DNA from 2 places in the Bradyrhizobium sp. CIR48 genome. Region 1 is predicted to be linked to the other one. Evidence: predicted binding sites of a transcription regulator. Region 1 holds the regulator's gene; the other holds the start of a gene.

Region 1 (4,482 bases):
AGGCAGCACGGCTCAAACTTCGTGCGGCGACGAGGCGAGGCGGCGGCGCTCGCCGATCGAATTTCATGAAACAAAAACCCACCGGGCTCGCCGGCCTCGGCCGGCGACGGCATTTCAATCCTTGCCCTCGGCCTATCGGGCGGAGGGCGTCAGCCGATCGGCAGTCGTGTGACCGTCGGGCGACTGTCGGCGATGATCTGCGGCTTGTGCTCGCGCTCGCCGATCGGCTGGGTCACCGGCAGTTGCAGCACGGTTGCGCGCTGGCCTTCGACCAGTTGCGTCACCAGCACGGATTTGCCGTCCGGGAATTCGATCGCGTCATGATGGCGATCGGGAATGTGCGGATCGATCTTGCCGAACTTGCCGACGCGGGAGTTGACGGTGCGCGTCCAGATCCAGCGGTTGTCGTAACGGACGTCGTCGGCGAAGGCGAGCTCCGTCCCCGGCAGCAGGCAGACCGCGACGGAGAGATCGGCTTCGGAGGCGAAGCCGCGCGTCGAGGTGCCGCGGAATGTTGTCGTAACGATCGTCTCGCCGACTTCTGCGGGGCGCGTCGCGACGGCATGCAGGCTGTAGTCACACATCGGGTGCTCCTCAATGCAGAGATAGCGACCCGCACCTCTTTCGGAGGCGCAGGCCCCTACCAGAGTGGAAGCACGTGACGGTCTGCTCGGTTGTAGGCAAATCTGCGGCTGGGATCCGCGAGCCCCGATCACATTATCTTTTCCATCTTTTCCGAATTTGTTAGGAACAAAGTCGGCTTCCGTGCATTTGGCAGCCGCGTCTCGACAACCGCGCCTGTCAACGACCGGCGGAGTGATGCGCTTGCGCAGCAACGGCTTGCGATGCTGATGTTGCGATCAGCGTTGCTGCGGTTGCACTCAAACGAGCTGCGCATTTGGGCCGTCCCCCTCGAACTCGAAAGGCCGCGAAGCGATGTTGCGTCGCGCGGCCTGCCGAGGATGTCGCGCAAGGAGGAGGGGCCGGACAATCTGTGCGATACCAGAAAGACTATCCAGCCGGAGCGGACCGTTATCCGCTCCAATCTCTGATCGGCGAGGCCGATCGAAGGCGCGCGCGAGGCGCTAAAGACTTCGGTATCGAGTACTTCCGGTATCAGTACTTGCGGTAAAGCCCGATCAGCTTGCCCTGAATCTTCACGCGGTTCGGCGGCAGGATGCGCACCTCATAAGCGGCATTGGCGGGCTCCAGCGCGATCGAGGCGCCGCGGCGGCGGAAGCGCTTGAGCGTGGCTTCCTCGTCGTCGATCAGTGCCACCACGATGTCGCCGGTATCGGCGCTCTCGTTGCGCTGGATCAGCGCCATGTCGCCGTCGAGGATGCCGGCCTCGACCATGGAATCACCGCGCACTTCGAGCGCGTAATGCTCGCCGGAGCCGAGCATGTCGGGCGGCACGCTGATCGTGTGGCTGCGGGTCTGCAAAGCCTCGATCGGAGTACCGGCCGCGATGCGGCCCATCACGGGCACCGCAACGGGTCGCTCGCCCTCGTCCGCGGACGGGCTGGAGCTCGCGCGTAGCTTGCCGAGATTGCCCTCGATGACGCTTGGCGTGAAGCCGCGTCGGTTGCCGGCGGCAGCCTGGAGCTCCGGCAGCTTGATCACTTCGATGGCCCGGGCGCGGTTGGGCAGGCGGCGGATGAAGCCGCGCTCCTCGAGCGCGGTGATCAGGCGGTGGATGCCTGACTTCGAGCGTAGGTCGAGCGCATCCTTCATCTCGTCGAAGGACGGCGGCACGCCGCTTTCCTTCAAGCGCTCGCTGATGAACCGCAGAAGCTCGTATTGTTTGCGCGTTAACATCTCGAACAAAGTCCCCCGGTTGATGTCGTTCGATTCCGAGACGATGAGTTCAGCGATAAGCCGCTACATCTCGAAACAAATCATGAACGGACACTATATGTTCGATATGTGTTCCGCAACTGCTTAATTTACCGTGAACAGAACGAAACTCACGGAATGCGTGTGGCCGCGCAGTTCAGACGGGGAGCCGCAACACCTCGCAGGGGCTGCCGGCCTCGGCCTTCGGCGCAAACGGTGCGCGCACGAGAAGTACCTGTGCTGCAGCAAGATTCGCAAGCAGAGAGGAGTCCTGATGGCTGACGGGAAGGGCAACGAGCGTGCCGTCGTCGCGCTTTTCCAGGCGCGCGCGCAGATAATCCTCGCGCTGGTCGTTGGCGCCGAGATCGCGGCCCAGCACGACGCGCTCGCGATGATGATGAATCACCGAACGGCCCGACAGCGCGCGAATCAGCGGCACCATGAACAGGAAGGCGCAGACGTAGGACGACACGGGATTGCCGGGCAGGCCGATGACGCCCATTGCCCCTAACCGTCCGTGCATCATCGGCTTGCCGGGCCGCATCGCGATCTTCCAGAACGCCATCGCGATGCCTTCGTCCTTGAGCGCCTGCTGGACCAGATCGTGGTCGCCGACCGATGCGCCTCCGGTCGTGACCAGGATGTCGGCGCCGCTTTCGCGCGCGCGGCGGATGCCGGCGGTGGTGGCCTCCAGCGTATCGGCGGCGACACCGAGGTCGATGGTCTCGGCGCCTTCGCTGCGGGCGAGCGCGTGCAGGGCATAGCCGTTGGAATAGACGATCTGGCCGTGCCCGGGCGTTGAGCCCGGCATCACCAGTTCGTCGCCGGTGGCGAGAATCGCGACCTTCGGACGGCGGCAAACGGCGAGCTGCGGGTGGTTCATTCCGGCGGCGAGGGCGAGATCGCGCTCCGTCAGACGGGTTCCCTTGCGCAGGAGAACGTCGCCCTCGCGGAAATCGACGCCGGCGGGGCGGATGTGCCGACCCACGATCGCGGCTTCCTTGATCGTTATGTGCTTGCCTTCGGCGATCGTGTCCTCCTGGATCACGACCGCATCCGCGCCGTCCGGAACGACGCCGCCGGTGAAGATCCGCACGGCTTCGCCGGCGCCGACCTTTCCCGTGAACGGACGGCCCGCCGCGACCTCACCGATCATTGTCAGCGTGGAATCCATTGTTGCCGCATCGGCCGCGCGCACGGCATAGCCGTCCATCGCCGACATCGCCTGGGGCGGCTGGGTGCGCCGCGCAGCGACGTCCTGCGCGAGCACGCGATGGTAGGCTTCGTCGAGTGAAACCATCTCTGGAGGCAGTGGCTCTGCACCCGCCAGCACCGCAGCAAGGGCGTCGGAAACCGGCATCAAGGCCACGGCGAAACTCCTGCTCGGCACGTTTGGATGAAATGTTCCGACAGTCTTCTAGCCGAGCGCGGGGGCAGAGGCAAAATGGCGGAGCGGGCAGGATTTATCCTGCCGCTTTAGCCCTGGATGGAAGGCAGGCTCAGGCTTGGCGTGGCATGATCCAGAGAGCGAGACCGATCGGCAGGAGGGTGGCCATGGCGAGGACGAGAATGACGAGCGCCACAGCCAGCATCGCTCAACTCCCGCTCGGCCGGTCCGGCCCGGCGTCCAGCGCGACGTCGGGAGCCTTCGGGCCTTGATCCTTGTCGGGCAGCGGATCGGCCTGGGATTTCAGGTCGGCGGCCTTGCTGATCAGCTTGGCGGAAAGGTCAGAATCCGAGGTGGTTCTTGCGAATTCAAGCAGAAGAGAGGCTTGCTTGGTGAGATAGGTTTTGCCCAGCACGTGCATAAGTCCGGTGTAGAAGTCCCAACGGACTCAAGAGTCCGTAAGGGGCCATTCCGTTCCCGGAACTCCGTACAAAAATGCACAAAGCGCTCTGGTTCCTCATTTTGGGCAAAATTGGTTCCGGAAGACTTGTGCGACGTTGGCGTCTCCCGCTGCGCGGAGATCGTCAGATGCCCAACGCCGTCAAGGCGTTCCCGACGTCGCGCGGCGACGTCACATGCACCGCTGTCAGTCCGCGCGACCGCGCGCCTTCAACATTCTCGGCGAGATCGTCGAAGAAAACGATACGTCCTGCGGGCACGCCGATGGCGGCGACGACATGGTCGAAGGCTTCCGCATCCGGTTTGCGCAGGCCGATGCTGGACGACAGATATAGCGCGCGGAAATGGCCGAGCAGTTCGCCGTATTCCTTCGAGAAATAGTCGACATGCGGCCGGTTGGTGTTGGAGAAGGCGTAGAGCGGCATCTGCTTCGCCGCGCGCGGCAGCAGCTCGGCGATGTCAGGCATCTCGCCGGCGAAGATCGCGTTCCAGCCTTCCAGGAACTGGGCGTCCGAAATGCCGATGCCGAGCGAAGCACGCAGCGAGGCGAAATAGTCTTCGTCGCTGATCCTGCCGACCTCGTGCAGCCGGTAAGCCTCGTCACGCACATAGCGCGCGACGATGGCCTCGGGCTGGCAGCCGGCATGTCCCGCCCAGCAGGCGATCGCCTTGGAGAAGTCGATGTCGAGCACCACGCGCCCGAGATCGAACAGAAGCGCATCCGCGCTGCCGGGAGAAAGCGAGTTCACTTGCATCCTTTCACTCAGTATCGATAGGGATCGTGGTCGAATAGCGGGAAT
Region 2 (4,482 bases), on a different contig from region 1:
CAGCGTCACCTCGACGATCTCGGGCGGCACACCGACACGGACCGGCATGATGCTGCAACCGAGGCCGCCGGAGACAATGAGGTCGCATTTCAGCCGGAAGTGGCCATAAGCGAGGCGCAGGCCGTTCTTGGGCGAAACCGCCGGCGACCAGCCGAGCAGACGAACCTGGCCGCCATGGGTATGGCCGGACAGTTGCAGCGCGACGCGCCCGGGTACGAGCGGCGCGATGTTGGGCTCGTGCGCGAGCAGGATGACCGGCGCATCGTCGGTGACCTTCGCCAGCGTGCCCGCAAGATCATCGACGCCAAGCCGGTGCGCGCGGCCGAAGCGCTTCGAAGGATAATAGGCCAGCTGATCGCCGAGCCCGGCAAGCCAGAACGGGCGGCCGTCTTTGGAAAGACGCACGACGTCGTTCTCGTAGACGGGAATGCCGGCCGCCTCCAGCGCCCGATGCGCGATGGTCGGCCCATGCCCCGCCCGCTGCACGGTCAAGTCGTCCCAATAATCGTGATTGCCCATGACGGCATGGACGCCGAGCGGCGCCTTGAGCCCAGCCAGTACCCTCGCCCATTCGCGCGACGGGATGAGGCGCGTGACATGGTGAAGGCCGGCGACATAGTCGCCGAGCAGCACGATGATATCAGGCTTCAACGCATTGGTGCGGTCGACGATGCCCTCGATCCGCTCCAGCGACATCCAGGGATCGCAGGCGTGGATGTCGGCGATGGCCGCGATCTTCAACGGAAAATCCGCCGGCCATTGCCGCGGCTTCGGATGATAGCGGGTGACGCGAAGCCGCAGCACCGGCTCGACGCCGACGCCGTAGGCGGCGGTCGAGATGCCGAGGGCGGACAGACCGCCGATGGAACGCATGAAATGACGGCGCGTGATCATGGAAGCCCGATCGAGATGCGCCTTGTTGATGCGGTCCGATTGGAGCGGAATTGGGGTGCGTTCGTGCAGACCGTCTGCACGAGATTACCAGAAATTCATGATAGAAAGAGCGCGCTGCATTGGCGCAGCTCAGTCGTCGCTCTCGTCCGTGCCGAACAGGCCGAATTGTGTCGCCGCATCGCGCGAGGGCTCGGCGATGCCGAGATGACGGAAGGCGTGCGAGGTGAGCAGACGGCCGCGCGGGGTGCGCTGGAGATAGCCGCACTGGATCAGATAGGGCTCGATGATGTCCTCGATCGCATCGCGCGGCTCGGACAACGCGGCGGCCATGGTCTCAACGCCAACCGGGCCTCCGCCATAGTTCATCGCGATGGTCGTGAGGTAGCGACGGTCCATCGCGTCGAGGCCCGCGGCATCGACCTCGAGCGCGCTCAGGGCGTGGTCGGCGATCTTGCGGTCGATCTTGTCGGCATCGGCTGCCGATGCGAAATCGCGCACGCGGCGGAGCAGGCGGCCGGCAATGCGCGGCGTGCCGCGGGCACGGCGCGCGATCTCGTTGGCGCCGTCGGCGCTCATGCCGACATTGAGCACGCGCGCGCCGCGGCTGACGATGCTTTCGAGCTCCTCGATCGTGTAGAAATTGAGCCGCACCGGAATGCCGAAACGATCGCGCAAGGGATTGGTGAGCAGGCCGGCACGCGTGGTGGCGCCGACGAGGGTGAATTTCGACAGCTCGATCTTCACCGAGCGCGCCGCCGGGCCCTCGCCGATGATGAGGTCGAGCTGAAAGTCCTCCATCGCGGGATAGAGCACTTCTTCAACTGCAGGGCTGAGACGATGAATTTCGTCGATGAAGAGCACGTCGCGCTCTTCGAGATTGGTGAGGAGAGCTGCGAGATCGCCGGCCTTGGCGATCACCGGCCCTGACGTCGCGCGAAAGCCGACGCCCAGCTCCTTGGCCACGATCTGCGCCAGCGTGGTCTTGCCGAGGCCGGGGGGACCTACGAACAGCACGTGATCCAGCGCCTCGCCGCGCTTGCGCGCCGCCTCGATGAAGATCGAGAGGTTCTTGCGCGCCTGCTGCTGGCCGACGAAATCGGACAGCGACTGCGGGCGCAGCGCGGTGTCGCCGACATCGTCGCTGCGGCGCTCGGGCGAGACCATGCGGGAGGCCTTGGGATCGCTCACTTCGCCAGTTCCTTCAGGCCGAGGCGAATGAGCTGCGCCGTCTCGGCGCCTTCACCCGCGCTGCGCGAGGCCGACGCAATCGCGGCGGCTGCCTGCGGCTGGCCGTAGCCGAGATTGACCAGCGCGGAGATCGCATCGGCGACGGGCCGCGGCGCCCGCTGGTCGTCGACAGCGCCGGCAAGATGCACCACAGCCGGATCGACATTGGCGAAAGCCGGCGCCTTGTCCTTCAATTCGGTGACGATGCGTTCGGCGACCTTGGGACCAACGCCGGGCGTGCGCGCCACCGCGGCCTTGTCGCGGAGCGCAATGGCATTGGCGAGATCGGCCGGCGCCAGCGTGCCGAGCACGGCGAGCGCGACCTTGGCGCCGACGCCCTGCACGGTCTGGAGCAGGCGAAACCATTCGCGCTCCTGGTCAGTGCGGAAGCCGAACAGTTTGATCTGGTCCTCGCGGACATAGGTCTCGATCGACAGCACGGCGGCTTCGCCCGGCTTGGGCAGATGCTGCAACGTGCGCGTCGAGCAGTGCACCTGATAGCCGACGCCGCCGACGTCGAGGAGCACAAAATCCTCGCCATAGGAATCGATCAGGCCCTTGAGCTTGCCGATCATAGCCCCGCCACCTTCAACCTGAGCGCGGTGCTCTGGCGGTGATGGGCGTGGGTGATGGCGATGGCGAGCGCGTCGGCGGCGTCGGCGGACGGCGGCTCGGCCTTGGGCAGCAATATCTTCAGCATCATCGCGATCTGTTGCTTGTCGGCATGGCCGGCGCCGACCACGGTCTTCTTGACCTGGTTCGGCGCGTATTCGGCGACCGAGATGCCGAACATTGCGGGCGCCAGCATGGCGACGCCGCGGGCCTGGCCGAGCTTCAGCGTCGCAACGCCGTCCTTGTTGACGAAGGTCTGCTCGACCGCGGCTTCCATCGGCTGATGGTTCGAGAGCACGGCCGCGAGCCCTTCATGGATCGCGAGCAGCCGGCGCGCCAGCGGCAAATCGTCCGGCGGTTCCACCGAACCGCAGGCGACGTAGATGAGGCGATTGCCCTCAGCCTCGATCACGCCCCAGCCGGTGCGGCGCAGGCCGGGGTCGATGCCGATGATGCGAACGGGGCCACGAATCGGGAGCGCAGTCATGGGCCAGTGATAGCGGCTGGCTGCCGTGGGGGAAACAGAAACAGAACGGAAGTAACAGGGGAAGTGGGGGCGTTAGTGAGCCGCACCGCCCACCACAGACTCCGGGCGTCATACCCCGCGAAGGCGGGTCAGTACGCCGCGGCTTCTCCGTATTCCCATTGCTGTCTCTGGGATACTGGGTTGCCCGGTCAAGCCGGGCGATGACAGCGGAATGCGGAGCTGGTGATCACCCACCCATCTTCGCCATCAGCGCGTCCGAGACCTCGAAATTGGCGTAGACGTGCTGGACATCGTCGTGCTCGTTGAGCAGGTCCATCAGCTTGAGCAGCTTCTCGCCGGTCTCGTCGTCGACCGCGACCGTGTTTTGCGGCTTCCAGATCAGCGCGGCCTTGCGCGGCTCGCCGAACTTGGCTTCCAGCGCCTTGGCGACGTCGCGATAGCCTTCGGTCGAGGCGTAGATCTCGTGACCGGCTTCGCCGGAGACGACGTCGTCGGCGCCGGCCTCGATCGCGGCATCGAGCACGGCGTCGTCGGAGGCGACGCTGCGGTCGTATTCGATGATTCCGGTGCGATCGAACATGAAGGACACCGAGCCGGTTTCGCCGAGATTGCCGCCCGATTTGGTGAAGAAGGAGCGGATGTCGGAGGCGGCGCGGTTACGGTTGTCGGTCAGCGCCTCGACGATGACGGCAACGCCGCCGGGGCCATAACCCTCGTAGCGGATCTCGTCATAGTTCTCGCCGTCGCTGCCGAGCGCCTTCTTGATGGCGCGCTCGATATTGTCCTTCGGCATGTTCTCCTGCCGCGCGGCGATCACGGCGGCGCGCAGGCGGGGGTTCATGTTGGGGTCGGGCGTGCCCAGCTTGGCCGCGACGGTGATTTCCCGCGCCAGCTTGCCGAACAGCTTCGACTTCTGGGCATCCTGCCGCCCCTTGCGGTGCATGATGTTCTTGAATTGGGAATGTCCGGCCATGCGTGGTCTCTCGGGGATCTCTTGGAATCGTACGCCAATGAGGGTGGGAAACGCGGCCTTATAGGCCGCCAACCCACCGGAATGAAAGGGTCTCGGATACTTTAAGGTAACACCGTACAGGCCCCTGGCCAGAGGTGAGGCATCGTTAACCCTGACTTCATTCCAGCCTGCGAAAATAACCTCCGAGCGTCCCCCGACAAGAGAGACCTGATGGCATTCGGACTATTTCGGAAGCGTCTGCCGGATATGGCCGCGCCCGTGGCAGCCGCAGAGGCCGCACCGCCGGTGG

Evidence for each region. Region 1 encodes LexA, which represses DNA repair genes until DNA is damaged. Its sites were predicted from a motif close to TGTTCNNNNTGTGTTCNG; they were not measured.
Region 2: ruvC (crossover junction endodeoxyribonuclease RuvC) is a predicted target of LexA. The motif match lies at 3,251-3,268, and genes of this name have one in related genera.

Annotation. Positions count from the first base shown of each region.
Region 1 covers NZ_JACIHG010000001.1:1,080,581-1,085,062, reverse strand. The annotation lists gene GGD66_RS05305 (hypothetical protein) at 150-584, opposite strand; gene lexA (transcriptional repressor LexA) at 1,117-1,818, opposite strand; gene glp (gephyrin-like molybdotransferase Glp) at 1,994-3,205, opposite strand; gene GGD66_RS05290 (hypothetical protein) at 3,432-3,638, opposite strand; gene GGD66_RS05285 (HAD family phosphatase) at 3,808-4,437, opposite strand; gene GGD66_RS05280 (alpha-hydroxy acid oxidase) at 4,446-4,482, opposite strand, start outside.
Region 2 covers NZ_JACIHG010000015.1:39,774-44,255, forward strand. The annotation lists gene GGD66_RS35400 (metallophosphoesterase) at 1-894, opposite strand, end outside; gene ruvB (Holliday junction branch migration DNA helicase RuvB) at 1,024-2,058, opposite strand; gene ruvA (Holliday junction branch migration protein RuvA) at 2,079-2,696, opposite strand; gene ruvC (crossover junction endodeoxyribonuclease RuvC) at 2,693-3,220, opposite strand; gene GGD66_RS35420 (YebC/PmpR family DNA-binding transcriptional regulator) at 3,447-4,193, opposite strand; gene GGD66_RS35425 (methyl-accepting chemotaxis protein) at 4,404-4,482, shown strand, end outside.